Linked DNA regions of Salipiger abyssi. The protein of the gene in region 1 interacts with the protein of each later gene in a pairwise test. Links are inferred from orthologs where the notes say so. Each region holds a gene or a part of one and is shown on either strand. Other genes may lie near its edges.

Region 1 (15,392 bases):
CGGCGGCACGCTCTTGCGCTTTGCCGGGCCGCGTCTGGCGGCGAGCGATGTGAGCCGCAGCGAAGAGGATGCGCTGATGCCGGTGCGGCTGCGCGCGGGCGGGCGCTCGGTCGGCGGCGCGATGAGCTGGGGCGAGCCTAAATCGCTGGCGCCCTTCCCCGAGGACAGCCCGTTCTACGGGCTCGACATCCCCGAGGACGTGACCGTCAGTTCTCAGGTCATGGCACAGCCCGACCCGACGCTGGCGTCGCGGGTGATCGCGCAGCTCACCGACGGCACGCCGCTGGTGACGCGCAAGCGCGTGGGCCAGGGGCAGGTCGTGCTGTTCCACGTCACCGCCAATGCGGAATGGTCCTCCTTGCCGTTGTCGGGGCTCTTTGTGCAGATGCTGGAACGGCTGGCGGTCTCGACCATGCCCGCCGCGCCCGAGGCGGAGGATCTCGAAGGCACGATCTGGCAACCGATCCGGGTGCTCGACGCCTATGGGCGGGTCGGCGATGCCGGCACCCTGCCCGGCGTTGCGGGCGAGGATCTGCTGAGCACGCCTCTGGGACCGGAGCTGATGCCGGGGCTCTATCAGGGCGAGGAACGCAGCCTGGCGCGCAACACGGTGACGGCGGAGACGGTGCTGGAACCGGCACTCTGGCCGGAGCGGATTTCGGTCGAGGGATTGTCACGGCCGCAGGAGACGCCGCTGGCGGGCTGGCTGCTGGCCGGCGCCATCGCACTGCTGCTGGCCGACGTGATCGCCTCCTTGGCCCTGTCGGGCCGCCTCGGCGGGCCAAGGGCGCGCGGCGCGGCGGCGGCGCTCCTCGCGGCGCTGCTGATCCTTCCGGCCCAGAGCCGCGCGCAGGAGGAAGAGAGCGACGCCGCCGCGATCCTCGCCGCCTCCGAGGTGACGCTGGCGCATGTGCTGACCGGCGACCGGCAGCTCGACGATCTGGCGCAGGCCGGGCTGCGCGGGTTGTCGGACACGCTGTTCTTCCGCACCTCCGTCGAGCCCGCCGAGCCGGTGGGCGTCGATCTCGAAACCGACGAGCTGGCGTTTTTCCCGATGCTCTACTGGCCGGTCACCGCCGGCCAGCCGACACCATCCGCCGAGGCCTATGCCAAGCTCAACGAATATCTCCGCTCGGGCGGCATGATCCTCTTTGACACCCGCGATGCGGATGTGGCGGGCTTTGGCGCCGCCAGTCCGGAGGGGCGCAAGCTGCAACAGCTCGCCGCGCCGCTCGACATCCCGCCGCTGGAACCGGTGCCGCAGGACCACGTCCTGACGCGCACCTTCTACCTGCTTCAGGACTTCCCGGGCCGCTATGCCAGCCGCGATGTCTGGGTCGAGGCGGCGCCCCCCGATGCGGAGCTGATCGAGGGCATGCCCTTCCGCAATCTCAACGACAATGTGACCCCCGTGGTGATCGGCGGCAATGACTGGGCCGCCGCCTGGGCCACCGACGAGCGCGGCAATCCGCTGGTGCGCATGGGCTCGGGCTTTGCCGGCGAGCGCCAGCGCGAGATCGCCTATCGCTTCGGGGTCAATCTGGTGATGCATGTGCTGACAGGCAATTACAAATCCGACCAGGTCCATGTGCCGGCGCTGCTCGACAGGCTGGGCCAATGACCGGGCAGATCGTTTTCGACCCGCTGCTGCCCTGGCCGCTGATCTGGGCATTCGCTGCCGTGGCGCTGGCCGGAGTCGTGCTGGCGCTCTGGCGCGGGCTGACCGGCTGGCCGCTGCGGTTCTTTGCCGGCTTCGTGCTGGTCGCGGCGCTGGCCCAGCCCAGCTTTCAGGAAGAGGATCGCGCGCCGCTCTCGGATATCGTGCTGATGGTGGTGGACAAGAGCGCCTCGCAGCGCCTCGCCGACCGGCTGGAGGTGACCGAGGACGCGGCGGCGACGCTTGAAGCGCGCATCGCCGCCCGCCCCAATACCGAACTGCGCCGGATCGAGGTCGGCGACGGCGAGGGCGACACCGGCACCCAGCTGATGACGGCGCTGTCCTCGGCCATGGCCGAGGAACCGCGTGGTCGCATCGCCGGGGTGTTCCTGCTCTCGGACGGGCGGCTGCACGATCTCGACCGCGCGCCGACCCTGCCCGCGCCGATGCATCTGCTGATGACCGGACGGGATGAGGACTGGGACCGTCGGCTGATTGTGAAAAACGCGCCCGCCTTTGCCATTCTCGGCGAGCCGGTCACCCTGACCCTGCGGATCGAGGACGATGGCGCCGCGCCCGAGGCCGCGAATACCGCGCTCGACATCTCCGTCGATGGCGGCGAGCCGCAGAGCTTTACCGTGCCCATCGGCGAGGATGTGGATCTGCCGATCGAGCTGCCGCATGGCGGGCTGAACGTGATCCGCTTTTCCACCCCCGAGGGCGAGGGCGAGCTCACCGACCGCAACAACGCGGCGCTGGTGCAGATCAACGGCGTGCGCGACCGGCTGCGCGTGCTCCTGGTCTCGGGCGAGCCGCATGCGGGCGGGCGCACCTGGCGCAACCTGCTGAAATCCGACAGCTCGGTCGATCTGGTGCATTTCACCATCCTGCGCCCGCCCGAGAAACAGGACGGCGTGCCGGTGACGGAACTGTCGCTCATCGCCTTCCCGACGCGCGAGCTGTTTCTGGAGAAGATCGAGGATTTCGACCTGATCATCTTCGACCGCTACAAGCGGCGCGGCATCCTGCCGGCGATCTATCTCGACAATGTGCGCAACTATGTCGAACAGGGCGGTGCCGTGCTGGTCGCCGCCGGGCCGGATTTCGCCAGCGCCGATTCCATCTATCGCTCGCCCCTGTCAGAGATCCTGCCCGCCGAGCCCACCGCCCGGGTGATCGACCAGGGCTATCGGCCCAAGGTCACCGATCTGGGCCAGCGCCACCCGGTCACCGCCGGGCTGACCGGTGCCGAGACCTGGGGCCGCTGGCTGCGCCAGATCGAGCTGGAACCGCTGGAGGGCGATGTGGTCATGTCCGGCGTCGACGACAGGCCGCTCCTGATCCTCGACCGGGTCGGCGAGGGTCGCGTGGCGCTGCTCGCCTCGGATCAGGCCTGGCTCTGGTCGCGCGGCTACGAGGGCGGCGGGCCGCAGCTCGACCTGCTGCGGCGGCTGGCGCATTGGATGATGAAGGAGCCGGAGCTGGAGGAAGAGGCGCTCTGGGCCGAGGCCACCGGGCAGAGCATGCGCATCATCCGCCGCACCTTGGGCGAAAGCGTCGGCAGCGTGACGGTGACGCGGCCCGATGGCGAGACCGAGGAGGTGACGCTGGAAGAGGTGTCGCCGGGCCGCTACGAAGCGCTCTATGAGGGCCCCGAGATCGGGCTTTACCGGCTGCAAAACGATGAGGAAGAGGCGGTGATCGGCCTCGGCCCCGCCGCCCCGCGCGAATTCGAGCAGACCATCGCCAGCGGCGAAGCGCTGGAGCCGGTGATCGATACGATGCGCGGCGGGGTGATGCGGCTGGAAGAGGGGCTACCCAGCATCCGCCCGGTCGGCGCGGGCCGGCCCGCCGCCGGGCGCGGCTGGATCGGGATCACCCCGCGCGAAGCCTATGAGACCATGGATGTGCGGAACATTCCGCTGCTGCCGGCCTGGCTGACCCTGCTGCTTGCGTCGGGCTTCATCATCGGCGCCTGGCTGCGCGAGGGGCGGCGTTAGAGGCGCGCGGTTCCGGCACGATCCGGAGCCGCCAAATCTCTTCGAAGAGATTTGCAAGTTTCTTCGAAGAAACTTGTCCTAACCCAGCCGCGCGTGCCGTGTGACCGGCCCGTCGCCCTGCTCGGCGATCCGCGCAATCGCGGCACCGAGCGGCTCATAGGCCACCGCCATGTGAAACACATTGGCGTGCAGCAGCGTCTGTGGATCCGAGACAAGGGCGACATGGCCCTTCCAGAACAGCAGATCGCCGCGCCGGGGCTCAGTTCCGGCGGGCAGCGTCTCTCCCAGCTCCGCCTCCTGAAGATCGCTGTCGCCGGGACAGGCAATGCCGCAGGCGGCAAGACCCGCCTGCACCAGCCCAGAGCAGTCGATGCCAAAGCCGGAATTCCCGCCCCAGAGATAGGGCGTGCCGAGATAGCGCGCCGCCACCGCAACCGGGTCACTCTCGGTCTGCGACGAGAGATGTACAGTCGGCACCCAGCCCAGTTCGGTCTCGGTGAAGCGCCCCTCGCAGCGTCCGGCGGCGAGAGCGGAGAGATGGCTCAGCGCCCGCCGCTCCGGGGATTTGAAATCCGGCGCGCTATAGGCGTGGGTCTGGCGCACACAGACCTTGTGGCTCGGCGCGCCCCGCGCGGTGGCGGGCTCCAGCGCCTCTGCCGGCACCCAGCCCGCATAATCCGCCCCCGGCGCATGACCGAAGGCATGGCCCTCGCGGCGCTCCAGAAGATCGAACGCATCGCCATAGCGCAGCTGCCGGTCGCGACGGCCACCGGGCGAGAGGCTGAGATCAACCACCGGCTGAGCGATGTAACAGGGCTCGGGCTCGACCGGTGTCAGCTCCGGGAAGGCGGTGGCATGCGCGCGCGCCACGACCCGGTCATTGGCCGGTCTGCGACGGCGGTCGGTCACAGCCCCAGCGCCTGCGGCAGCGCGCCGAGAATGGCGCGCGGGCCCTGCCCCAGCCCGCCCTTGGGCCGCGCGGGCGCCGGGCTCGGCTGCCAGGCGTAAATGTCGAAATGCGCGTAGCGCGGCGTCTCCGTCACGAAGCGGCGCAGGAAGAGCGCGGCGGTGATCGAGCCCGCCATGCCCCCCGCCGGGGCATTGTCGAGATCAGCGATCCCCGGCTCGATCCGGGCCTCGTAAGGCTCCCAGAACGGCATCCGCCAGAGCGGATCCGCCGCCGCGGTGCCCGCCGCCGAGAGCGCCGCCGCGAGCGGCTCGTCATCGGTGTAGAACGGCGCCAGATCCGGGCCCACGGCCACCCGCGCGGCGCCGGTGAGCGTCGCCATGGAGACGATCAGGTCGGGCGTCTCCTCATCGGCCAGCGCCAGCGCGTCGGCCAGCACCAGCCGGCCCTCGGCATCGGTGTTGTTGATCTCCACCGTCAGCCCCTTGCGCGAGGTGAGAATATCCTGCGGGCGGAAGGCATTGCCTGACACGCTGTTCTCCACCGCCGGGATCAGCACGCGCAGCCGCAGCTTCAACCCCAGCGCCATGATGGCGCGAGCGAGGCCCAGCACATTGGCCGCGCCGCCCATATCCTTCTTCATCAGCCCCATGGAGCTGCCCGGCTTGAGGTTGAGCCCGCCTGTGTCGAAACAGACCCCCTTGCCGACCAGCGTGAGGCTCGGCCCCGCGCTGCCCCAGCGCAGGTCTATCAGCCGCGGCGCGCGCGGGCTGGCGCGACCCACCGCGTGGATCATCGGAAAGCCCTCTTCCAGCGCCGCGCCGGACACCACCTCGATCCCGGCGGAGAACTCTTTGGCCAGCGCGCGCGCCGCGTCCTCCAGTTCCTGCGGACCCATGTCGGAGGCGGGCGTGTTGACCAGATCGCGGGTCAGCGCCTCGGCGGCGGCGAGGATCTCGACCTTTTCCGCGTCAATGCCATCCGGCGCGACGAGCCGGGCGGTCTTGCCCTCGCTGCCGGCGTAGCGGGTGAAGCGGTAACCCGCGAGCAGCCAGCCCAGCGCCTCTTCTTCGGCCTTGCCTACGGGCAGGCCCGAGGCGATGCGGAACGTGCCGCCGCCCAGCTTTGCCACGGCGGCGGCGAGCGCGAAGCGGGTGCGGCGGCGGGCAGCGGCGCTGCCATAGCCGGCAAGCGCCGCGACCGGCTGCCCGGCCTCGCCCGGCAGCAGCAGCGCCTCGCCTATGGCGCCGGCAAAACCGCTGGTCTCGACCCAGCCGCGGACGGAGTCCGGCTGGCCGGCAAGCCAGCCCTCCAGCCCATCCGTTTCGACGAGATGCAGCGGCAGCGCCTGCGCGTCGGGTGCGGCGAAACGGAATGACATGAGCGGGCCCCTTCTGGCAAATGATCGTGCCGGGAGCCTAGCGATGCGGGCGGCGCCTGCAAGGGGCAGCGAGGCGCGCTAGACGGAGAGATCCTGAAGATCCCAGACCGCGTAGAGCGAGCCCTCGCCGATGCGGGCCAGACGCGCCAGCGTCGCGGCCAGCGCCACCGCATCGCCATCGTCGATGCATTGCACCACGTCGATGGCGATCCGGCTGAGCCCGGTCATGCCGATTTCCCCGGCAATGGCACCGAGCGCGCGCGTGCATTTGCGCATCTGCGCCAGATCGCCCTCTTCGTAGAAGCGATCCGCCTGTCCGAGCCGGCAGGCCAGCTCTTCCATGGCGCGGCACACCATGTTCTCGCCGTCGCGCGCGCCGAGCCGGGCGTAGAGCTCCGCAAGCCGTTCCGGATCGAGCCCCGGCGTCTCGCTCGGGGACAGTATTGCGACCTGTTCCACCACCTCGTCCATCCTCGATCACGTCCCCACAGCCGTGTTGAGTAACGCTCCGAAGTTCCCAAAAGGTTAGACCGGCCGCATTTCTTCTCTCGAATTCCACTTGAATACAGCGTATTTCCTTGTCGGATTGTGATGCGAGCAGGAGACCGTGATGCAGGCCGCAAAACCGCTACCGCAATATCTCGTCCAGCGTTTTCAGGGCTGGAAGGCCACGAGCTATAGCTCAAACCATGCCTGGTTCAGGCGGCTGGCATCGGAGGGGCAGCATCCCCGCGCGATGGTGATTTCCTGCTGCGACAGCCGGGTGCACGTGACCTCGATTTTCGGCGCGGATACCGGCGAGTTCTTCATCCACCGCAATATCGCCAACCTTGTGCCGCCCTACGAGCCCGATGGCGATCACCACGGCACCTCGGCGGCGGTGGAATACGCGGTCACCGCGCTGAAGGTCGCGCATATCATCGTCATGGGCCACTCCAGCTGTGGCGGCGTACAGGGCTGCCTCGACATGTGCTCCGGCAAGGCGCCGGCGCTGGAAGAGAAATCGAGCTTTGTCGGGCGCTGGATGGATATTCTCCGGCCAGGCTACGAGAAGGTCAAGGATCTGCCGGAGGACAAGGTCTCGAAGGCGCTCGAGCATCAGGCGGTGCTGACCTCGCTGGGCAATCTGATGAGCTTTCCCTTCGTGCGCGAGGCCGTCGAAGCCGAAGAGATGAGCCTGCACGGCGTCTGGCATGAGATCGGCAAGGGCGAGCTCGAGGTCTACGACCCCAAGGCCGGGGGCTTCGTCGCGGTCTGAGCGCGCGCGTTCAGCAATCGAGCTCGGCGGTGCAGCCGTCGGGGTTGAGCTTCACTGCGGGGCGCCCGAGCCGGGCGCTGAGCGTACCGAGCGGCGCACCGATGGCGCCGCCGGTGCAGAGCGCGATGCCGGTTTCGGCGTTCAGAATGACCATGTGGCCCATGCGGAAGGTGAGCCCATAGCCCCGCCGCGCCAGCGCGGCGGCGAGGATCGCCCATTCCGACGCGGACTCGAAGATCGGCAGCAGCACCTGGCGCAACAGCGCGGCGGTTTCGCAATCGAGCGGATCGGGAAGCGCGGCAGGATGGGGCTGGGCCTCGGCAGCGCGTGTCTGGACTTGCATCTCTCACCTCCTGGGCTGGGTGATTAGAGAGGCTGCGACTCAAATTTGACGAAAATTGGGCGCAGCCCTTGCCTCAATGGCACTAATCGAATGTTAACCTTGCACCGGCACGCGGCGGCGCATGATGGAACGGGATGTGACGGTGCGTCTGCCCGGCCCGCTTTACGAGGCGGCGCTGCGGCTGGCGCGACAGAGAGACGAGACGCTGGGGCGGGTGATCCGGGAGGCGCTGGCCGCCGAGATCGGGCGCCAGCGCAACGGCGCGAAGTCGCCCAATCGGGCGGATGAGCAGCTCCTCGGCCCCTTGCGGGTCCTCCTCGCCGCGGATCTGGCCGAGGCCCGCAGTTGGGACGATCTTCGGACACGCCTGCGCGACAAGGGTTTCGCGCTTCATCCGGCGGGCGGCGGCCTCGCGCTGCATTCCCATCCCGATGGCACGCGCCTCTGCAAGGCCTCGGAACTCGGTCAGAGCTATGTCACCCTGATGCGCCGTTTCGGTCGTCCCTTTCCCGGACATCCGCATCGCCGCTTGGCTGAACCTATCCTTCCGCCGGTGCCCCGACAGGAAGAAGACGACTTCGACGTCATAGACCGCGAGCCTTTTCGCGAGCGATGACCCCCTGATGCACGGATCGAAATCCACATAGCCGGTCTTGCGCCATCCCGGACCCGGAGAGAGAGCGGGCGAGAGAGAGAGATGGGTCCGCGAGGCAAGGCGCAAGAACCGGCACCGGCGCGACGGCCGTCCTCCGGCGGCAACCGCATGAAACGGATCAGAGCCCGAGGTAGCGCAGGACGCGGTCCACGGTTCCCATAACCGGGCGCTCGTGACGTTCGCAGAGCATCAGGCTGCGGGCGGTGAGAGCGGCGTTGCGGCGGCCGCGGGCGATTTCGATCAGGTCGGCGGTCATGTCTGGGCTCCTGGAAGTCTCTGGGTCTGCCCTTCTGGACCTTTCTGGGCGCGCCGTCCTGCGGCCCTTGCAATTGAAATACCGCAGTGCACGCCCCGCAGCCAGCCGTCCGAGGGGTAGATTGCAGGCAACAAAGGCGCAGGTGTCCTATCCCTCGGAATAGGTCGCATTTGAAACAAAACGAAAAACGGCGCCCCGCAGGACGCCGTTCCATTCCGTTTCACTGGCGGAAAACCGTGCTCAGCCCTTTTTCAGCACTTTCTGCCCGAGCGCTTCGGCGATCTGCACCGCGTTCAGCGCTGCCCCCTTGCGCAGGTTGTCGGAGACGCACCACAGGTTGAGACCGTTTTCGATGGTCGAATCCTGGCGGATCCGGCTGACGAAGGTGGCGTAGTCGCCCACGCATTCCACCGGCGTCGCGTAGCCGCCGGCTTCGCGCTTGTCGATCACCATGATACCCGGCGCCTCGCGCAGGATGTCGCGGGCCTCGTCCTCGTCGAGGAAATCCTCGGTCTCGATATTGATCGACTCCGCATGGCCGACAAAGACCGGCACCCGCACGCAGGTTGCCGTGACCTTGATCGAGGGATCGACGATCTTCTTGGTCTCGGCGACCATCTTCCATTCTTCCTTGGTCGAACCGTCTTCCATGAAGACGTCGATATGCGGAATGACGTTGAAGGCGATCTGCTTCTGGAACTTCTTCGGCGGCACTTCAGAGACCGGGTTATAGACCGCCTTGGTCTGATCCCAGAGCTCGTCCATGCCTTCTTTGCCGGCGCCGGAGACGGACTGATAGGTCGAGACGACGACGCGCTTGATCTTGGCACGATCATGCAGCGGTTTCAGCGCCACGACCATCTGCGCGGTCGAGCAGTTGGGGTTGGCGATGATGTTCTTCTTCGAATAGCCCAGAACCGCGTCGGCATTCACCTCGGGCACCACCAGCGGCACATCGGGATCGTAGCGGTAGAGCGACGAGTTGTCGATCACCACGCAGCCGGCAGCCGCCGCCTTGGGCGCATATTTCTTCGTCGGCTCGGAGCCCACCGCAAACAGTGCCATGTCCCAGCCGGTGAAATCGAACGTGTCGAGATCCTGGGTCTTGAGTGTCTTGTCACCAAAGCTCACTTCGGTGCCGAGCGATTTTCGCGATGCCAGCACCGCGATCTCATCCACCGGAAACTCGCGCTCGGCGAGGATGTTCAGCATTTCTCGGCCCACGTTTCCCGTGGCACCGGCGACAACGACCTTATAGCCCATCTGGGTCTCCTTCGGTTTGCGGTCCGCGCGGGCGCCGGTTTGCGCCGCGCCGGACTGGCGCGCCTCATATCGCATGCCCCCGCGCAGTGAAAGGGGGGTTTATTTTTGCGCTGACGCCATGCAGGCTCGAATCGAGCCCCACCCGAGCCCGGGAATCCGCCGGCGGCGCAGATCTGTGCTAATTTTCAGCGAGCCTGCCGTGATGCCGAAAATCCCGGCAAATTGAAACGGCTATCGGTGAAATCCCGCCAATTTTCGCAGGTGCAGAAATTCCATACTTGTCTAACGTTTGTGCAGTCGCGTAGATAACACTTGAATTTGATCACTGGTTAGGCAGATGAATCGCGTTTCGCATTAGCGCTCTGGTTGATCGTATAAGGGCTGCGTCACGCTATTGTAAATCTCGTTGAGCGAACTGCGTTCGTGGAGGACGGAATATCATGTTCTACAGGTTCGTCACATCTTTGACGCGAGCGCAGAAGCAGATTCTTTTCATGCTGATGGATGCCGGCATGATCGGGATCGCAATGTTCTCGGCGCTCGCCCTGAATGCCGCCGTCAATCCGAACCTGCCGCTCATCCTGACCCTTCTGCCGCTGATCGGCGCGCTGGTCGTCGTGGGCGGCTATGCATCATGGAAACTCGGCCTCCCGCAAATAAAGCTCAATGCCTATGACACGCGCGGGATCACCCGGACCGCCGCTTTTGCCGCGACTTGTGGCATCGTGGGCGTGGCGCTCGACGGGATTCTGGCACCGCCGCTGTCGCTCGCGGTCTATTTCAACTTTACCCTGCTGCTTCTGGTCATTTGCGCAAGCTGGCGTATCCTGCTGCGCTACGTCACCTTCGAAATCTATCGGCGCGGCCAGAACCGTATGCGGGTGCTGATCTATGGCGCCGGACAGACCGGACAGCAGCTCGCCGCTGCGCTGCGCCAGGACAACGCCATCGAACCTGTCGCTTTCGTAGACGACAATCCCACCCTGCAAAGCCAGCTGATCTCAGGGCTCCGGGTACATGCGCCCTCGGCCATCAAAGATCTCATTGCCCGCAAAGGCATCGACCGCGTCGTACTCGCGATGCCCTCGATCAGCCAGCCGCAACTGGCACGAATCGCGCACCGGCTGCGCGCCATCGGCTGCGAGGTTCACGCGCTGCCCTCCTTCGCGGAACTGGTTGGCGAAGGCGAGCTGCGCAAGCGCGTCTCGCCGGTCTCGCTCGACGATCTGCTCGGGCGCAACCGTCTGGAATCCGAGCTGCCGGGCGTCAGCCATGCCTATTCCGGGCGCCGCATCATGATCACCGGCGCCGGCGGCTCCATCGGATCCGAGCTGTGCCGTCAGCTCATCGCCTGCAAGCCCGACTGCGTCGTCCTGGTCGATCACTCCGAACTCGGTCTCTACAGCATCGACAAGGAATTGCGCGACCTCTCCGAAGGGCTGACCATCGTCCCGGTTCTGGGCTCCGTGCTCGACGAAAAGAAGATGTCCGACCTGATGGCGGAACACCGGATCGAGGTGGTTCTGCACGCCGCCGCCTACAAGCACCTGCCGCTGGTCGAATGCAATGTGCTCTCCGGCCTCAACAACAACGTCATCGGCACCAAGATCCTGGCGGAAGCGGCGCGCGAGGCCGGGGTCGAGCGGTTCATCCTGGTGTCGTCCGACAAGGCCGTGCGCCCGACCAATGTCATGGGCGCCTCCAAGCGCCTCGCCGAGCTGATCGTGCAGGATCTCGCGACGCGCAGCACCAGCACCCGCTTTTCCATGGTGCGCTTTGGCAATGTGCTCGGCTCGTCCGGCTCGGTGATCCCGCTCTTCGAAGAGCAGATCGCCCGCGGCGGGCCGGTCACCCTGACCGACCGGAAGGTCACGCGCTATTTCATGACCATCTCCGAAGCCGCCCGTCTGGTGCTGCTGGCCGGCTCCTTCGCGCGCGGCGGCGATGTCTTCGTTCTCGACATGGGCGACCCGGTGCCGATCGAGAAGCTTGCCCGCCAGATGATCGAGGGCGCCGGTTATTCGGTCAAGAACGCCGCCAATCCCGAGGGCGATATCGAGATAGAGGTCACCGGGCTGCGCAAGGGCGAGAAACTCCATGAAGAGCTGCTGATCTCCTCCGACATGCTGACCACGCCGCATCACAAGATCATGCGGGCGCAGGAAAGCTACCTGTCGGAGTTCGAGATCGCCACCGCCCTGAAGGATCTGCGCAACGCGATCACCGGGCTCGACGAGGACATGGCCCGCGCGGTCATTGCGCGCTGGGTCGAGCGCGGCGAGAAAGTGCCGCAGAGCGAGGAAATGCAAAGCGTCTGAGGCGACGCATGCCGGGGTTTCCCGGGCGGGTATCAGGAGGCCAGGCGGCCTCCTTTTTTGCATCCGCTGCTCAGCGTCCGGGGATATCGTCGCGCGCCGGGGCCGGGCCCCATTCCTCGATGATCGCCGCCGCGTCCTCTGCGCTTTCGACAAAGCGGAAGAGGTCGAGATCCTCGGGGCTGATCGTGCCCGCATCCTCCAGCGCCGCCCAGTCGATGATCTTTTCCCAGAAGGCGCGGCCGAAGAGCAGGAAGGGCACGCGGTTCATGCGGCCGGTCTGAATCAGCGTCAGCGCCTCGAACAGCTCGTCCAGCGTACCGAACCCGCCGGGAAAGACGCAGATCGCCCGCGCCCGCATCAGGAAATGCATCTTGCGGATCGCGAAATAGTGGAAGTTGAAGCACAGGTCCGGCGTTACATAGGTGTTGGGCGCCTGTTCGTGCGGCAGCACGATATTGAGCCCGATGGAGACGCCCCCCGCCTCTTCCGCACCGAGGTTGCCCGCCTCCATCACACCGGGGCCGCCGCCTGTGGCGACGACAAATTCGCGATTGCCCGAGGCAACGGATTTCTCGGTCATCCTGCGGGCAAAAAGCCGCGCCTCATCGTAGAAATGCGACAGATCAGCCAGTGTCTGCGTGCGCGCCTTGTGCTTTTCCGCCGGAGACGGGATGCGCGCGCCGCCGAACAGCACGACGGTGGAATCGATCTGCCGCTCGTCCAGGATCATCTGCGGTTTGAGCAGTTCAAGCTGCAACCGCACCGGGCGCAGCTCGTCACGGCACAGGAACGACTCGTCGGCAAAGGCCAGCCGGTAAGAGGGCGCGCGGGTCTGCGGCGTGTCGGGAATCTGTTCGGCGGTTTCGCGGTCGCGCCCGGCATCGCGAAAGATGGAATGGCGGTCGTCGTTCATGCGGCTGGGATCCTTGTGCTGCGCTGTCCCTGACTATAGCGTCCGCCCTCGTCGCGCCAGCCACAAGGGACTATGCAAATGAACTGGAAACCCGAGATCGACGCCGCCGCCGCCCGGATCGACGGCCATGCACAGGTGACCCCCGTCATGACCAGCGCGACGCTCTGGAGCCAGCCCGTCGCGCTGAAGCTGGAGCAGCTCCAGCATACCGGCAGTTTCAAGACGCGCGGGGCATTCAACACGCTGCTGTCCTCGGAGGTGCCCGCGGCGGGCGTGGTCGCGGCATCGGGCGGCAATCACGGCGCGGCAGTGGCCTATGCGGCGACCCGGCTGGGCCACAAGGCGCAGATCTTCGTGCCCGAGATCGCCGGCCCGGCAAAGATCGCGCTGATCGAGCAGACCGGCGCGGCGCTGACCGTGGTGCCCGGAGAATACGCCAATGCCGCCGAGGCGGCGGAGGCCCATGAGGCCGAGACCGGCGCCATGCAGATCCACCCCTATGACCGGCCTGCGACGGTTGCCGGACAGGGCACTTTGATGCGCGAATGGGAGGCCCAGGGGCTCGAGGCGGATACGGTGCTGATCGCCGTGGGCGGCGGCGGGCTGATCGCCGGCGCGCTGGCCTGGCTTCAGGGCGCGCGCAAGGTCGTGGGTGTCGAGCCGGAGCGCTCGCGGGCGCTGAACGCGGCGCTGGAGGCCGGCAAGCCGGTGGATGTTGAGGTCGCCGGCGTGGCGGCCAACGCGCTGGGGGCGCGGCGGATCGGATCGATCTGCTTCGATCTCGCGCAGGATCATCTCGGCGGCTCCGTGCTGGTCAGCGACGAGGCGATCACCGAGGCCCAGCACGCGCTCTGGCGGGCGCACAGGCTGCTCGTGGAACCCTCCGGCGCCTGTGCGCTGGCGGCGCTGCGCTCCGGCGCCTATGTGCCAGCGCCCGGCGAGCGCGTGGCGGTGCTGGTCTGCGGCGGCAATATCGCTCCCGATCCGCTCGCCTGAGCCGCATCGGCCCGCGCCGCGGCGTCAGAACAGAAAGTCGTTCGCGCTCAGATCGCTGACCTCGATGCCCTGCAAGACGATCATATTGCCGGCGCCGTCTTCGATCACCGCATTGCCGCCAAAGCTGCGGAGATGGCTGGCAAGCAGGTCGTCGAACCCTGTGATCGCCGAGACGGCGCGCAGGTCGATGACCTCGCCCCGCCGGTCGGGCTCGAAATCGGTGACGAGGTCGACCCCGAAACCGTCATAGAAAACGAAGACATCCTGCCCCGGTCCGCCCTGGAAGAGATCGTTCCCGCGGCTGTCGCTGAGCCGGTCATTGCCGGCGCCGCCGACCAGCGTATCGTTGCCCCAGGCGCCGTGCAGGCGATTGTTGCCGTCGTTGCCGTAGATCGCATTGTCGAGCGCGTTGCCGGTGCCGGAAATATCCGCCGACCCGGCCAGCGTCAGCGTTTCGAGATGCTGGCTATGCTGGCGCAGATCCGTATCGACCAGCGCGACGACAAGATCGTCACCTTCGCCCGCAAGTTCGACGATGCGATCTCCCCGGTCGTCGATGTGGTAGACATCGTTGCCCCGCCCGCCCATCAGCAGATCGGCCCCGTTGCTATCGCGCAGTGTGTCGTCGCCAGCCCCGGCGACGAGCGTATCGTCGCCCCAAGCACCATTGAGAAAGTTGCTGCCGGAATTACCGATGATCGTGTTGGCCTGGCCGTTGCCGATCCCGTTGATATCGGCGTCGCCCTGAAGCGTGAGCGCCTCCAGATGCTGGCTGTGCTGACGCAGTTCGAAGCTCACCCGCGAAAACACCCGGTCATAGCCTTCGCCCGCCAGTTCGACGATTTGGTCGCCGTGGTCATCGACGAAATAGGCGTCGTTTCCGGCCCCGCCCAGCATGCGGTCGGCGCCAGCGTTGTCGCGAAAGCTGTCATTGCCGGCGCCGCCAATCAGCGTGTCGTCGCCCCAGGCGCCGTTCAGCTGGTTTCCGCCGGAATTGCCGATAATCAAGTTGTTGCGACCGTTTCCAGTGGCGTCGATATCGGCCGCCCCCCGCAGCGTCAGCGCCTCCAGATGCTGACTGTGATCGCGTAGCGAAAAGCTGACCCAGGAATAGACAAGGTCATACCCCTCGCCGGCCTCTTCGGCGATGCTGTCGCGCCGGTGATCGACATCGTACCTGTCATCGCCGGTATGACCCGCCATCCGGGTCGCGATCCCGTCGCGCCGGAAATGATCGTCGCGCGCTGCGTCCTGCACATACATATCGTCCAGCGCCCCGATGAGCGCACTCGCGAGATCACGGCTGAACGCATCGGAATAATGCAGCCCATCGCTGAACATGGTCCCCTGCTCAAACCCCGAACGCTGCGCGATATCGTCGGGATCGACACTGACGACCAGCGGGTCGACCGCAGCAAGTTGCTGTTGCGCGTGAGTGATCGCCT
Region 2 (15,410 bases), 800 kb from region 1 along the record:
TGTCTGTGGCGGCCTCTTATGCGGAGGTCGTCTGCCCGAATATCGTCGTTCTCCTCCTGCAAAGGCGGGATGTGAAGGCGAATTATTGACGATATTAAGGCAATTTGACCGAATCCCGGCGCCAGAGGGCGGCGCCGGGGCGTTTCAGGTCTTGAAGATGCGGTAGATCGCGGGAATCACCAGCACCGTCAGCGCGGTCGAGCTGAGCAGCCCGAAGAGCAGAGAGATCGCCAGACCCTGAAAGATCGGGTCCGCCAGAATCACCGCCGCGCCGATCATCGCCGCGATGGCGGTGAGCAGGATCGGCTTGAACCGCGTCGCGCCGGCCTCGATCAGCACATCCACCGTGACCTTGCCCTCCGGGTCGGCGTGGCGGATGAAATCCACCAGCAGGATCGAGTTGCGTACGATGATGCCGGCCAGCGCGATGAAGCCGATCATCGACGTGGCCGAGAACGGCGCGCCAAAGAGCCAGTGCCCCAGCATGATGCCGAGGAAGGTCAGCGGCACCGGCGTCAGGATCACCAGCGGCAGGCGGAAGCTGCCGAACTGCGCCACCACCAGGATATAGATCCCCAGCAGCGCCACGCCGAAGGCCGCGCCCATGTCGCGGAAGGTGACCCAGGTCACCTCCCATTCGCCATCCCAGAGCAGGGTGACATGCTCGGTGCTCTCCGGCTGACCGTGCAGCGAGATCTGGGGCTTTGTGCCCTCCTCCCACTCCATCGCGTCGAGCCGGTCGGCCACCGCGAGCATGCCGTAGAGCGGCGCTTCGAAATCGCCGGCCAGCTCGCCCTGCACCATGATCACGTCATAGCCGTTGCGGCGGTAGATCGGGTAGGAGGCGCGCTCCGCCTCGATCTCCACCACATCGCCCAGTTCCACCACGCCGCGCCCGCCGGGCAGGGCGTTGGCCGGCACCGGGGTCGAGAGCGCCTCGCTGTCCAGCACGCGCTGCGCCTTGTCGCGGGCGATGACGATGGGGATCGGCCGGCGGCCCCCGCCGCGATGCGAATAGCCCACGGTAACGCTGCCATTGAGCAGTTGCAGCGTTTGCAGCGCGTCGGCCTCCTGCACCTGGAAGAAATCCAGCTCCGACGGGGCAAGCACGGCGCGCAGGCGCGGCGGGCGGATGCCGTAATTGTCGTCCACATCGACCACATAGGGCACCTCGTCAAAGGCCGCGCGGATCTTTTCCGCAGCCAGGCGGCGGGTCTCGGCATCGGGGCCGTAGACCTCGGCCAGCAGAGTCGAGATCACCGGCGGGCCGGGGGGCGGCTCGACCACTTTCAGCACCGTGCCCTCGGGCAGATCGAGCGCGGCCAGCATGCCGCGCAGCTCCAGCGCGATCTCGTGGCTGGCGCGGTCGCGCTTGGCCTTGGGCAGCAGGTTGAGCTGCACATCGCCCATCTCCGGCCCCTGACGCAGGTAGTAATGCCGTACCAGCCCGTTGAAGTTGAAGGCCGAGGCCGCGCCCGCATGGGTCTGGGCCGAGATCACCTCGGGCAGCTCCATGGCGATGCGGGCGGCCTGCTGCGCCACCGCGTCGGTCGCCTCGACCGATGAGCCTTCGGGCAGGTCGACCATGACCGAGAGCTCGGACTTGTTGTCGAAGGGCAGCAGCTTGACCGTCACGTCCTTGGTATAGAGCGCGGCGAGCGAGCCGAAGCTGAGCACGATCACCACCAGCAGAAAGATCCACGACACCGATTTGCGCGCCAGGATCGGGCGGGCGAAGCGGGCGTAGAAGCGGCCCATCGGGCTGAACTGCTTATGCGCTGTGCCCTCGCCATGGCCCGTCATGGGCGCCTTGCCCGCCACCTTGAGCATCAGCCAGGGCGTGATGATCACCGCGACGAAAAAGGAAAAGATCATCGCGGCAGAGGCGTTTGCCGGGATCGGCGACATATAGGGCCCCATGAGCCCGCTCACGAAGAGCATGGGCAGCAGCGCCACCACCACGGTCAGCGTCGCGACGATCGTGGGGTTGCCGACCTCGGCCACCGCCTCGATCGCCGCCGTGGCGCGGGATTTGCCCGGGTGCATGGCCCAGTGGCGGGCGATGTTCTCGATCACAACGATGGCGTCGTCCACGAGGATGCCGATGGAGAAGATCAGCGCGAAGAGCGACACGCGGTTCAGCGTGTAGCCCATGAAATTCGCCGCAAAGAGCGTGAGCAGGATGGTGACGGGGATGACGATGGCGACCACCACCGCCTCGCGCCAGCCGATGGTGACCAGCACCAGCGCCACGATGGAGAGCGTGGCCAGCCCGAGGTGAAAGAGCAGCTCGTTGGCCTTTTCATCGGCGGTCTCGCCGTAATCGCGGGTCACCTCCACATGCACGGAAGCGGGGATGATGCTGCCGTGCATCTCCTCGACCTGATGCAGAATGCTCTCCGCCACCACCACGGCGTTCGATCCCGCCCGCTTGGCCACCGCCAGCGACACGGCGGGCATGCGGCGGATCTCGCCATTCTCGCGGGTGAGCGTCGCGACGTGCTGCTCGTCGAGATCGCCGACCAGCTCCACATCGGCGACATCGCGGACATAGATCGTGCGCCCGTCGCGCGCGGTCAGCTCCAGATTGCCGATCTCTTCCGGTGTGGTGAGGGTCTTGCCGATCACCAGCCCGACCTGCTGGCCGCCGTCGCGCAGCGTGCCGGCGGGGGAGGCGGTGTTGGCGCCCTCGATCTTGCCGGCGAGCTGTTGCAGCGTCACGCCGTAAAGCGCCAGCCGCTCCGGGTCGGGCGCGATGCGCAGCGCCTCGTCGGTGGCGCCGATCACATAGGTCAGGCCCACATCCGGCGTGCGCGCCAGCCGCACCTCGACCTCGCGGGCGATGCGGGTGAGATCGGCGGCGGTGACCGTGTCCTCTCCGGGTTGCGGCGAAAAGGTCAGCGTGACGATGGCCACGTCGTTGATGCCCCGGCCCACCACCAGCGGCTCGGGAATGCCCACGGGGATGCGGTCGAGATTGGCCATGATCTTGTCGCGCACCCGCAGGATGGCGGTATCGGCGCTGACCCCGACCTCGAAGCGCGCGGTGACCATGGCCTGATCGTCGCGGGTGTCGGAATAGACATGCTCGACCTGGTCGATGCCCTTGACGATGGTCTCCAGCGGTTCGGTGATCAACTTCACAGCGTCCTCGGCGCGCAGCCCGGCGGCCTGCACATGGATATCCACCAGCGGCACCGAGATCTGCGGCTCTTCCTCGCGCGGGAGCGAGACCAGCGCGATCATCCCCACCGCCAGCGAGGCGAGCAGGAAGAGCGGCGTCAGCGGCGAGCGGATGAAGGCGCGGGTCAGCCGTCCGGCAAGCCCGAGCGCGCCTTCGGGAGTGTCGTCCTGCTCACTCATCGCGCGTCACCACGCGATCGCCGGCGCGTAGCCCGGTGAGGATCTCGCGGAACGGCGTGCCGTCCTGCTCGACGGTCTCGCCGGGCACGACGACGCGCGCGAGCGGGCCGTCCGGGGTTTCGACGGTCACGAAATCGAGCCCGCCGGCGCGGGTGAGGGCGCTTTCGGGCACCAGCAGCGCCTCGCGCGTGCCGACCGGCAGTCGTACCGGCACACGCCGCCCGACAAAGCGCGCGTCGAGCCCCTCGACCTCCACATCCGCCTGCAAGCGCCCGCCCTGGATCAGCGGGTAGAGCTTGACCAGCCGCCCGGTGCGCGTGCCCTCGGCGCCGGTGATGACGATCTCGTCGCCCTCGGCAAGATCGCCCGCATGGCGTTCGGGCACGCTGAGCCGCAGGAAGGTGCCGCCACCGCCGATCTCGGCCACGCTTTCGCCCATGGTCACCACCGAGCCGCGCGACAGCGGCACCGAGAGCACGATGCCCGCAGCCGGCGCCAGTACCGCGCCCTCGGAGATCTGCTGCTCGACCACCAGCCGCTGTGCCTGAAGGTTGGAGATGTTCGAGGTGATCACATCGACATTGGTCTGCAATTGCTCGTGGGTCTGCGTCGTGATCACGCCGCGTTCGAGCAGCGCGTTGCCCCGGGTCAGCTCCGATTGCGCCGTGGTGAGCTGGGCGCGCGCCGCTTCGAGCTGGGCGTCGAGCGAGTCGATCTGGAATTGCAGCTTGTCGTCCTCGATCCGGGCGAGCTGCTGGCCGGCCTCGACGCGGTCGCCTTCGGTGACCGTCAGTTCCTCGATGGTGCCGCCGATGCGGGCGCGGGCGGGGATCTGCACGCGGGATTCGATCTGCCCGAAGACGGATTTCCACATGGTGACGGGTTGCGGGGAGATCTCAAGCGTCTCGGCGGAGAGGGCCGAGGCGAAGAGCGTGGCGCAAAGAGCGATCAGGGCGCGCATCGGAACCTCTTCTGTTCGGCGGGCGGGAAGGCCCGCGACTCAATTCGGCATTCATGTATTTTATTTGGAATATGTAAAGCCGGAACGGATGGTGCGAGTATTCCGGATTCGGAGTGTGTGGGGAAGGGGCGGGTGTGTGGTGGGCAGATTGCCCACCCTACGCGTGCCAAACCGGAACGAGCCGCGTCATCGCCGGCCCGTGGGGTGGCGAGCTTCCCTCGGAACCTCTCGATTTATCCCGGCCAAGTCCGAAAGATCTCGACACACAGCACTGGTGTCACCAAATCGCCAGCCCGGGGGACGGGCCGGCGATGGCGCGGCGGCCTTCGGCCTTGTCCCGCGCCCGCGCAACGCTCCACCTTAGGATGGGCAATCTGCCCACCCCCCCCTTACCGCGCCTTTTTCGCCCGGCGCAGCAGCATGTCGCGCTTGGTCTTGCTCAGGTGATCGAAATACATACGCCCGTTCAGGTGGTCGATCTGATGCTGCACCGAGGTCGCCCAGAGCCCGACGAAATCGCGCTCTTCGATCTCGCCCTCGGCATTCATGAAGCGCACAGTCACCGCGCGCGGGCGCTCGATCTTGGCCCAGACGCCGGGCAGGTTGGGGCTGGCCTCGTCATGGGCGCGCAGCTTGATCGAGGCGTGCAGGATCTCGGGATTGGCCATGCGCACCGCTTGGCCGCGCTCCTCGGAGGCATCGACCACCGCCAGCCGCAGCATCACGCCGATCTGCGGCGCGCCCATGCCGACGCCGGGCATCGCCTCCATCGTGTCGATCATGTCCTGCCAGACCGCGCGCACCTCGTCGGTGATCGCCGCGACCGGCGCGGCAGGGCTGCGCAGGCGCTTGTCGGGCCAGGGCAGGCAGGGGCGCACGCTCATCGTTGCGCCTCGTAGTCCCGCATCAGCCGCGCCGCGACCTCCGGGTCGAGCCGGTCGAAATGCACCAGCCCGTCGAGATGGTCGTATTCGTGCTGCGCGATCACCGCCTCGGCGCCTTCGAAGACACGCTCCTGCGCGGCGCCGGTCAGGTCGGTGAAGCCCATCCGCACGCGCGTCGCGCGGGTGACCCGCGCGGTGACGCCGGGGATCGAGAGACAGCCTTCGTCGCCGGCTTGGGTCTCGCCCGACACCTCGAGAATATGCGGGTTGATCAGCGCGAGCGGGGTCATGTCTCCGTCCTTCCAGCCCGCATCCATGACAAAGACCCGGCTCAGCACCCCGACCTGCGGCGCCGCCAGCCCGCGCCCGGGGGCGGCATACATGGTCTCGAACATGTCGGTGATCAGATCGCCGAGCGAGGCCGGGTCGGCGACCTCGGCACAGGGCTGTTTCAACCGGGGATCGGGCCAGAGAAGGATGTCGCGCAGGGCCATCAGACCGCCACCGTCATGCGCGCGCGCGCTCGCGCTTCAGCTTGACCATCTTGCGGGTGATCATCTGGCGCTTGAGCGGCTTGAGATAGTCGATGAAGAGCTTGCCGTCGAGGTGGTCGATCTCGTGCTGCACGCAGGTCGCCCAGAGCCCGTCGAATGTCTCGGCATGCAGCTTGCCGTCGCGGTCGAGCCATTCCACATCGACAACCTTCGGACGCTCGACCTCGGCATATTGGTCGGGGATCGACAGGCAGCCCTCTTCGTAGACATTGCGCTCGTCCGAGCTGGCCAGCACGCGCGGGTTGAACATCACCAGCGGGCGCGGATCCTCGCCATTGTCGGGCTTGGCGCAATCCAGCACGATCAGCCGCGACAGCACGCCGATCTGCGGCGCCGCCAGCCCGATGCCGGGCGCCTCGTACATGGTTTCCAGCATGTCGTCGGCCAGAACGCGCAGATCGTCCGACAGATCGGGCACAGGATCGCAGAGCTTTTTCAGCCGCGGATCGGGGTGGATGAGAATGGGCCGCTTCATGCACATCATCTAGGCATATGCGCCGCTTTGCGCAAGCAGGTGGGGGTTGCGCTCGCCGCCCGGCGCGCTAGCGTTCGCGCGCAAACAGTTGAGAGGACGCGCCCCCATGACCAGCCGCTTCGACGAGGTGATCGACCGCATCGGCACCCATTCCGCAAAATGGGACAAGATGGAGTCGCTGTTCGGCGTCTCGCCGGATGGCGGTCTGCCGATGTGGGTGGCCGATATGGATTTCCGCCCGCCCGCCTGCGTCCAAGAGGCGCTGCAAAAGATGCTCGATCACGGCGTCTATGGCTATTTCGGCGACGATGCCGCCTATCTCGACGCGATCGGCTGGTGGATGAAGGAACGCCACGGCTGGGAGGTCGACCCGGCCTCGGTCTTCACCACCCACGGGCTGGTGAACGGCACCGGGCTCTGCATCGACGCCTATACCGCGCCGGGCGACGGGGTGGTGCTGTTCACGCCGGTCTATCACGCCTTTCATCGGGTCATTCGCTCGGCGGGGCGCGAGGTGGTCGAATGCCCGCTGGTGCTGCGCGACGGCCGTTACGAGATGGATTTCGACGCCTATGACGCGATGATGACCGGCAAGGAGCGTCTGGTCGTCCTGTGCTCGCCGCACAACCCCGGCGGCCGGGTCTGGAGCCGGGCCGAGCTCAAGGGCGTGGCCGAGTTCGCCAAGCGTCACGACCTCATTCTGGTCTCGGACGAGATTCACCACGATCTGGTGATGCCCGGGCAGAAACACCTGCCCATGGCGCTGGCGGATGACGGCGTGAGCGAGCGTCTGGTGATGATGACCGCCAGCACCAAGACCTTCAATATCGCGGGCGCCCATACCGGCAATGTCATTATCGCCGACCCGGATCTGCGCGCGCGCTTTGCCGAGCGCATGGGGGGGCTGGGGATTTCGCCCAATTCCTTCGGCCTGCACATGGCGACGGCGGCCTATTCGCCCGAAGGCGCGGCCTGGGTCGACGAGCTGACCGCCTATCTCGACGGCAACCGGCGGCTTTTCGACGAGATGGTGAACGCGATCCCGGGGCTGCGCTCCATGCCGCTGGAGGCGACCTATCTCGCCTGGGTGGATTTCGCCGGCACCGGCATGAGCGCCGAGGAGTTCACGACGCGGGTCGAGACGGAGGCGCGGATCGCGGCGAACCAGGGTCCGGCCTTCGGGCAGGGCGGCGAGAGCTTCCTGCGCTTCAACTTCGCGACGCCGCGGGCGCGGGTCGAGGAGGCGGGCGCGCGGCTGCAAAAGGCCTTTGCCGATCTTCAGTGAGGGGCGGTACACGTTGCCGGGCGCGCGCTGCGCGCCGGTGAGTATTTGCCGGAAAGATGAAAGCGCCCGCGCCGGTTACTGCCGGGGCGGGCGGCTCTTGTAGACGGGCAGGTGCCAGCCGAAAGCGATGGTGCCGCCGCGCAGCACGAAGGTGAGGATGGCGCCGATCAGCGCCGCCGGGCCGGGCTCCATCCCCGAGCCATGGGCGGCGAGCAGGGCGCCGGCGCCGCCGAGCGCGCAGGTGGCGTAGGGCTCGCCCTGTTTCAGCAGCAGCGGCACCTCGTTGGCCACCACGTCGCGCATCAGCCCGCCCATGCAGCCGGTCATCACCCCCATGACCAGCACCACCGGCGCGCCGGCGCCGTCGCGCAGGGCGATGCCGGCACCGGCGGCCACGGCCACGGAAAGCGCTGCCGCGTCGAGCCAGAGCAGCGCGCGGTAGCGGCTTTCCAGAAGATGCGCGGTGAAGAAGACGAGGGTGGCCGCACCGCAGGCCACCGCCAGATAGGCCGGATCGGCGATCCACAGGATCTCGCGGTCGAGCAGCAGGTCGCGCAGCGTGCCGCCGCCGAGCGCGGTGAGGCAGGCGAGGAAGGCAAAGCCGACGATATCGAGCTGCGCGCGGCTGGCCACCAGCGCGCCGGTCAGGGCGAATATCAGGACGGAGGCGTAATCGAGCAGGTCGAGCGGGGTCATGGCGCCCCCTGCGTCACTTTCCGTTGCCCGGCTTGAAGGGCGCCATGCCGGCGCGGGCCAGCTCGTCGGCGCGTTCGTTCTCCGGGTGGCCGGCATGGCCCTTGACCCATTCCCAGGTCACCGAATGGCGTTTCTGCGCCTCGTCGAGACGCTGCCAGAGCTCGGCATTCTTCACCGGTTTCTTGGCGGCGGTCTTCCAGCCGTTGCGCTTCCAGCCGTGGATCCAGCCGGTGACGCCATTCTTCACATAGGCGCTGTCGGTGATCACGGTGATGGTCGAGGGGCGCGACAGCGATTCCAGCGCGTTGATCGCCGCCAGCAGCTCCATCCGGTTGTTGGTGGTCTCGGCCTCGCCGCCCTTGAGCTCGCGCTCCTTGACGATGCTGTCGCCGTCCATGGCGCGCAGCAGGGCGCCCCAGCCACCGGGGCCGGGATTTCCGGAGCAGGCTCCGTCGGTATAGGCATATAGCTCAGGCATGGGCGGTGACGCTTATCCAGTCCGAGGCGGTGCCGTCAAGCCCGGTTCCCGAGCCGCGCGTCACCTGTGTGACGGTGAGCCCGGCGGCGGCGAGCAGGGCGCGCAGCTCGGCCTCGGTGTAATAGGTGTAGAACCGTCCGAGCCGGTCGCGTTTCTCGCCCGTGCCTTCCTTGAGCGTGAGTCCGAGCAGCCCGCCGGGCTTCAGTGCCCGGGCGATGGCGGCGAGGTGGCGGGGCATGTAGGCGCGGGGCGCGTGCAGCAGGCTGAAGCTGGCCCAGATGCCGTCATAGGCGCTCTCTGCCGTCAGATCGTCGAAACTGCCCTGCCGTGCCGACACGCCGGGGCGGGCGGCGGCGAGGCGGACCATCTCGGCTGAGGCGTCGAGCGCCTCGACGGTGCAGCCCTGCGCCGCCATATGCGCCGCGTCGAGCCCCGGGCCGCAGCCGAAATCCAGCACATGCGCGGCCTCGGGCAGGGCGGTCACGAAGGCGCGGAGCGTCGGATAGGGCTCTTGCCGTGCCATATCGGCGTAATCGGCGGCGCGGGTCTCGTAGACGCGCAGGGTCTCGTCGTCGCTCACCGGAACACCCCCACGAGCAGGCAGGCGATGACCGCCAGTGTCATCGGCAGGCGCAGCCGCATCCACCAGCCGGGCGCCAGCCCCCAGCGCCAGAACTGCCAGTCGAGCGCCAGCAGGCCGAGATAGCCGAAGATCAGGTTCATCGCCGCCGAGACCGGTCCGCCGCCGGCCATGAAGAATGCCCAGAGCGCCGGGATGACCGAGAGCGCATAGCAGATCGCCGCCTGTTCGGCGCGCGCCTTGGTGGCAAAGCCCCAGAGCACGCCGGACATGAAGGCGAGGATGACCTGACCGTAATTCAGCTGCACATAGGGCGCGACGAAGCGGCCCCCGAGGGTGCTGTAGGCGAGGTCATAGGCCGGGTCGATCAGCAGGGTGGCGACGCCCCAGAGGAAGGGCAGCAGCCCCGCAATGGCGAGGAGCAGCGCGCTGCGCGGGATCGGGGCGGTCATGCGCGCTCCATTGCGAGGCGCCCGGCGAGCAGTGCGAAGATCGCCGCAAAGGACCGGTTGAGCCAGCGCATGGCACGCTCGCTGCCGAGCAGCCAGTCGCGGGCGCGGGCGGCGAAGAGCCCGTAGAGCACGAAGACCGCAAAGGTCATCGCCATGAAGACGCCGCCCAGCAGCAGCATCTCGGCATTGGCGCTGGCCGGGTTGCCCGACAGGAAGGGCGGCAGCAGCGCGAGAAAGAACAGCGACAGCTTGGGGTTGAGGATATTGAGCAGCGCGCCGCGCTTGGCGGTGCGGGGGCCGGTCTCGGACCGTTGCGAGGCGGTGACCGCGAGCGCCCCGGTGGAGCGCAGCGCCTGAAACGCCAGCCAGAGCAGGTAGGCGGCACCGGCGAGCTTCACGGTGGTGAAGAGCAGGGCGGAGGTGTGCAGCAGCGCCGCCAGCCCCAGCATCGCCGCCAGCAGATGCGGCACGATCCCGAAGGTGCAGCCGAGCGCCGCCCAGATCGCGGCGCGGCGGCCCTGACCCAGCCCGATGGCCAGCGTATAGACGACGCCCGCGCCGGGGGCGAGCACCACGACCAGCGCGGTCAGCAGGAACTGCGCCGAGATCATGCGGGAACCCTCAGCACGCGCGGCACCTTGAATTCCACGTTTTCCTGTGCGGTTTCCACCATCTTCACCTCCACGTCGTAGCGCTCCCGGAACGCGTCGATCACCTCGTCGATCAGCACCTCGGGGGCCGAGGCGCCGGCGGTCACGCCGACCGAGCGGATGCCGTCGAGCGCGCGCCAGTCGATATTGTCGGCGCGCTGCACAAGCTGGGCATAGGCGCAACCGGCCTTGCGGGCGACCTCGACCAGCCGTTTCGAATTCGACGAGTTGGGCGCGCCCACCACGAGCAGCGCGTCACAGTCCGGTGCGATGGCCTTGACCGCCTCCTGCCGGTTGGTGGTGGCGTAGCAGATGTCTTCCTTGTGCGGGCCGATGATCTGCGGAAAGCGCGCCTTCAGCGCCGCGACGATGTCGACCGTGTCATCGACCGAGAGCGTGGTCTGGGTGACGAAGGCCAGCCGCGCCGGATCGCGCACCTCGACCTGCGCCACATCGGCCACGGTCTCGACCAGCAGCACCTCGCCTTCGGGAAGCTGGCCCATGGTGCCGATGGTCTCGGGGTGGCCGGCATGGCCGATCATGATCATCTGCAAGCCGTTCTCGTGATGCCGTGCGGCCTCGATATGGACCTTGGAGACCAGCGGGCAGGTGGCATCCACATAGACCATCTCGCGCCGCGCCGCCTCGTCAGGCACCGCCTTTGGCACGCCATGGGCGGAAAAGATCACCGGTCGGTCGAGCGGGCATTCCTCCAGCTCCTCGACAAAGACCGCGCCCTTGGCGCGCAGCCCGTCGACGACGAATTTGTTATGCACGATCTCGTGCCGCACATAGACCGGGGCGCCCCATTTCTCGAGCGCCATCTCGACGATCTTGATCGCCCGGTCGACGCCGGCGCAGAACCCGCGCGGCGCGGCAAGGTGAAGGGTGAGCGGGGGCTTGGTCATGACGGTCTCCTGTTGTGCCAACAGGTAAGGCCAAGAGGCGCTCAGGTCCAGTGGTGCGGACGCGGCGCGATGACGGGGGATCAGTCGCGCGGGATGCCGTATTGCTTGATCTTGCGGTAGAGCGTCGGGCGCGAGATCCCGAGCCGCGCGGCGACCCGGGTGAGATTGCCCTTTTCGGCAGCCATGGCGCGGCGGATGGCCATGGCCTCGACATTCTCCAGATTGACCGCGCTGTCGCCGCTGTCGAAGCCCGAGACCGAAAAGCCCAGCCCGTCCGGCGTCTCCAGAATCTCGCCCGGCAGGTCCGTCAGCCCGACCTCGCCGGTGGTCTTCAGCAGGTGCAGCCGTTCCACCAGATTGCGCAGCTCGCGCACATTGCCCGGCCAGCGATAGCGTTGCAGCCGGTCGAGCACCTGCGGCGAGAAGCGCAGCGGCGCGTTGTCGAAGCGCTGTCCGAAGGCGAGGTTGAAATGCTCCAGCAGCGCCAGCACATCGGTGCCGCGCTCGCGCAGGGGCGGCACCTCGATGGCGACGATGCCGATACGGTAGAACAGATCGCGGCGGAAGCGCCCGGTCTCCACATCGTCGCGCAGGTTGCGGTTGGTCATCGCCACGAGCTGCACATTGACCGGACGCCTGGCGCTGTCGCCGATCCGGTAGACCGCCCTCTGCTCCAGCGCGCGCAGCAGATAGGGCTGCAATTCCAGCGGCATGTCGCCGATCTCGTCAAGGCAGAGCACGCCGCCATCGGCCTGTTCGAACTTGCCCGCCTTGCCGCCGCGCAACGCGCCGGTAAAGGCGCCCTCCACATGGCCGAACAGCTCGGCGCCGATCAGCTCCTTGGAGATCGCGGCGCAGTTCACCGTCACATAGGCGGCATCCTTGCGTGTCAGGCGGCTGTGGACCAGCCGCGCGAAAAGCTCCTTGCCGGTGCCGGTCTCGCCCTGGATCAGCACCGTGACCCCGGCGGTGGCGGCGCGTTCGGCAAGCTCGATGGATTCCAGCATCTTCGGCGCGTTGCCGATAATGACGATCTCGTCCTCCTGCACGTTCGGCCTGGGGGTGATGCGCACCGTTTCCTCCTGCCGGACGCGCGGGCTGGGGCTGGGGCTGGGCTTGAGGAACAGCGCCGCGCCGCGCAGCCGACCCTCGTACTCCAGCCGCTCGATCCCGTCCGCTTCGATTTCCGGCGGCAGCGCGGCGGCGATATCGCCGTCGCTCATGCCCGCACTTAGCGTCAGAAGCTGCTTGCCCACCGCCAGCTCCGGGCGGGGCAGGTGCAGCCGCGCGTCGAGCCCGCGCCGGTAGAGAATGCGCCCGACCTTGTCGAGCAGCAGCACGCCGTTGCCCGGTCGGCTGACATCGGAATTCAGAAACGCCTCGAGCAGCACCGTGCGCTCCTCGCGCTGCTGCTCGGCGAGCGCGATCTCGATCTCGCGCGCGGCGGCGACCACCAGCGCGATATTGTGCCGGCGAAAGATGGCGGGCGGGCCGGAGAGATCCACCACCCCGATCACCGACCGGTCGAACGGATCGAAGATCGGCACGCCGGCGCAGGTCCAGCTCTGCACGCCCTGGCAGAAGTGCTCGGCGGCGTGCACATAGGTCGGCTTGCCGGTCTTGAGCGCGGTGCCGATGCCGTTGGTGCCGATGGCGTCCTCGTTCCAGATCCCGCCGATTTCGAGATGGATCTCCTGCCCCTCGTCGAGCACCGAGTGATCGCCGATGGCGTCGATGATCACCCCGTCCTTGTCGGTCAGGATCAGGATCGCATTGGCCTCGGCCAGATGCGGGGCGAGCCGGGAAAACGCGGCGCGGGCGGCGCGGCGCAGGCAGGCGTTGCGCCGGCGCAGCCTGTGCAGATCGTCCTCGGCCTCGATCTTGCGCGAGTGCTGTTTCTTGGCATCGACGCCGAGATTCAGGCTGCGCTGCCAGGACTGCGCGATCTCGCTGCGCACCGGCGAGGCCTCGGGATCGGCCAGCGCCTGACCGCTGACGATGTCTTCCCAGGCCTGCCGGGTCTGATCCTCGCGATACTCCGCGATGGCGGGATCGGGGGACGATGAGCCCCCGGGTTTATGCTGGCGTTGGAAATAGCTTGTGCGGCCCATACGTAGCTCGGAATCCAAACCTTGCTCTGTCACGGATGTCATGGCGCCCGGGCCGGGCGGCCCGGAGGCCGTCTCAGCTCAGGCCGAGATGCTGCGCGATGCCGGCGGCAAGCTGTTTTTCGCCGAAATCGCGCGTGATCTGGGTGCCGTCGAGCTCGGCAAGCGCGCCGGAAACCTCCTCGGGCAGCGGCGAGAAGAAGCCGTTTTCGGCGGTGGCGAGCACGAAACGGGGGGCGGGAAAGCTGCCGCGAATCTCCCCCAGAAGGTGCAACTGCCGGCCGCTGCGCTTGTCCGCCAGAACCACCCGGTTGTTGAGGCTGACCTTCACATAGGGTTCCGGGTCGGAGGCATCGCGCGCGCCGCCCAGGTCATGGATGATCAAGCCCTTGGGCTGCGGCGGTTTTTGCGCCTTTTGCTGCTGCATGGCGGTGTAGCCGCCGCCGCTGATCTGATCGGCGAGCTTTCGGATGACCTGCGCATTTTCAGCGATCATGCGCTTTGCGCGCACATCCTCTGAGCGCGGTCCGTCACGCTTCGAAAAAATGTCCAATTGTCTTCCTCCCTGCCTAAAAGATTACCAGACGACAAACCTTTTGCCTATGTCATTTTGCGTGTCAGCCGGGTTGCCGGAGGCGCTGCGGGCCTTGCTGCACTGCAAAATCGGATGTTTTGCAGAGCGCCGGAGCGGCGCGGCGACGCCCCGGGCGAGGGGGCGTGCGAGGGTATTGGGCGGGCCCTCTGGCAAAGCCGATCCATGCGGCCTATTTCGTGACTCACACCGCTCTGATAAGTTTCTCAAATGGCAAACCTCACCCTGAAACAGCTTCGCTATTTCGACGCACTGGCGCTGCACAAGCATTTCGGTCGTGCCGCCTCGGCCTGCTCGATCACCCAGCCGGCGCTCTCGCTCCAGATCAAGGAGCTGGAGGCCGAGCTGGGCGTGACGCTCTTCGAGCGCGGCCCGCGCCAGGTGCGGCTGACCCATGTTGGCGAGGAATTCGCCCCCCGCGCCCGCGAGATCCTGCGCGCGCTCGACGAGCTGGGCGATCTCGCCCGCGCCTCCAAGGACCATTTCGTCGGGCGGCTGCGCATCGGTGTCATTCCCACCATCGCCCCCTACCTGCTGCCCTCGCTGATCCGGCGCCTGAGCGAGCTTTATCCCGGGCTCGACATCCATATGCGCGAGACCCTGACCAGCCGGCTGATCGCGGAGCTGTCCGAGGGCCGGCTGGATGCGGCCATCGTCGCGCTGCCGGTCTCGGAACCCTCGCTGACCGAGGTGGCGCTCTTCAACGAGGATTTCGTGCTGATCCGCCCCAGCGAGGATGCCGGCAGCCCGGTTCCCTCGCGCGAGAAGCTGCGCGAGATGCGTCTGCTGCTGCTGGAGGAGGGGCACTGCTTCCGCGATCAGGCGCTTTCGTTCTGCAAGGTGCAGTCGGCGCTCCCGCGCGAGATGCTGGACGGCAGTTCGCTGTCGACGCTGGTGCAGATGGTGGCGGCGGGGATCGGGGTGACGCTGATCCCGGAAATGGCGGTTCCGGTCGAGACCCGCGCCACCGCCGTTTCCGTCTCGCGCTTTGTCGGCGCGCAGCCGGCGCGCACCGTGGGCATGGTCTGGCGCAACAGCTCGCCATTGGCCGAGCGGCTGACCGAGATCGCCGGGGTGGTGCGCGAATGCGGGCTCATGATGGCCGCCGAGGCCGGGCGCCTGCCGGACCCGGCGCCCGGCTGATGGACAGGCGGCGGCTTTGTTCCTAAGCTGAGCGCCCGGTGGTGGAGAAGAGGGGCAGGCCCATGTGTCAGGTCTTTACGGGGCAGGATCCGCAGCGCTACGCCTCGGAGACGCGGCGGCTGCGACTGAACGGTCAGAGCACCAGCATCCGGCTGGAAAACGCCTTTTGGGCCATCCTCGACGAGATCGCCGCGCGCGAGGGCGTCAGCACGCCCGCCTTCCTGTCGACCCTGCATGCGGAGGTGCTGGAGCAGCGCGGCGAGCCGGAAAACTTCACCTCG

What was found.
Region 2: the proteins of Ga0080574_RS10515 (region 1) and def interact in binary tests that used the Escherichia coli proteins (3 or more experiments, as listed by UniProt). The link is inferred for Salipiger abyssi from one-to-one orthologs.

What each region holds. Positions count from the first base shown.
Region 1 is NZ_CP015093.1:1,416,187-1,431,578, forward strand. The notes cover bases 7,710-10,627. They hold Ga0080574_RS10515 (aspartate-semialdehyde dehydrogenase), read right to left. Parts: upstream 9,721-10,627; coding sequence 8,698-9,720; downstream 7,710-8,697. Other genes in these bases: Ga0080574_RS10510 (relaxase family protein), read left to right, coding at 7,710-8,162; Ga0080574_RS25875 (hypothetical protein), read right to left, coding at 8,320-8,457; Ga0080574_RS10520 (polysaccharide biosynthesis protein), read left to right, coding at 10,161-10,627. Outside these bases: Ga0080574_RS10475 (DUF4159 domain-containing protein), read left to right, coding at 1-1,621; Ga0080574_RS10480 (glutamine amidotransferase), read left to right, coding at 1,618-3,657; Ga0080574_RS10485 (C40 family peptidase), read right to left, coding at 3,736-4,566; Ga0080574_RS10490 (leucyl aminopeptidase family protein), read right to left, coding at 4,563-5,945; Ga0080574_RS10495 (hypothetical protein), read right to left, coding at 6,024-6,416; Ga0080574_RS10500 (carbonic anhydrase), read left to right, coding at 6,556-7,203; Ga0080574_RS10505 (hypothetical protein), read right to left, coding at 7,214-7,546; more of Ga0080574_RS10510, read left to right, coding at 7,671-7,709; more of Ga0080574_RS10520, read left to right, coding at 10,628-12,038; Ga0080574_RS10525 (LOG family protein), read right to left, coding at 12,109-12,951; Ga0080574_RS10530 (threonine/serine dehydratase), read left to right, coding at 13,030-13,947; Ga0080574_RS26795 (sialate O-acetylesterase), read right to left, coding at 13,972-15,392.
Region 2 is NZ_CP015093.1:2,218,535-2,233,944, forward strand. What follows is about bases 4,477-7,412. They hold def (peptide deformylase), read right to left. Parts: upstream 6,238-7,412; coding sequence 5,716-6,237; downstream 4,477-5,715. Other genes in these bases: def (peptide deformylase), read right to left, coding at 4,714-5,208; def (peptide deformylase), read right to left, coding at 5,205-5,702; Ga0080574_RS14365 (MalY/PatB family protein), read left to right, coding at 6,344-7,412. Outside these bases: Ga0080574_RS14340 (efflux RND transporter permease subunit), read right to left, coding at 145-3,363; Ga0080574_RS14345 (efflux RND transporter periplasmic adaptor subunit), read right to left, coding at 3,356-4,324; more of Ga0080574_RS14365, read left to right, coding at 7,413-7,522; Ga0080574_RS14370 (trimeric intracellular cation channel family protein), read right to left, coding at 7,598-8,218; rnhA (ribonuclease HI), read right to left, coding at 8,232-8,696; Ga0080574_RS14380 (class I SAM-dependent methyltransferase), read right to left, coding at 8,689-9,276; Ga0080574_RS14385 (DUF3429 domain-containing protein), read right to left, coding at 9,273-9,728; Ga0080574_RS14390 (LysE family translocator), read right to left, coding at 9,725-10,339; ispH (4-hydroxy-3-methylbut-2-enyl diphosphate reductase), read right to left, coding at 10,336-11,286; Ga0080574_RS14400 (sigma-54-dependent Fis family transcriptional regulator), read right to left, coding at 11,367-13,397; Ga0080574_RS14405 (hypothetical protein), read right to left, coding at 13,471-13,890; Ga0080574_RS14410 (LysR substrate-binding domain-containing protein), read left to right, coding at 14,197-15,129; Ga0080574_RS14415 (ribbon-helix-helix domain-containing protein), read left to right, coding at 15,192-15,410. UniProt on the Escherichia coli protein: Removes the formyl group from the N-terminal Met of newly synthesized proteins. Requires at least a dipeptide for an efficient rate of reaction. N-terminal L-methionine is a prerequisite for activity but the enzyme has broad specificity at other positions.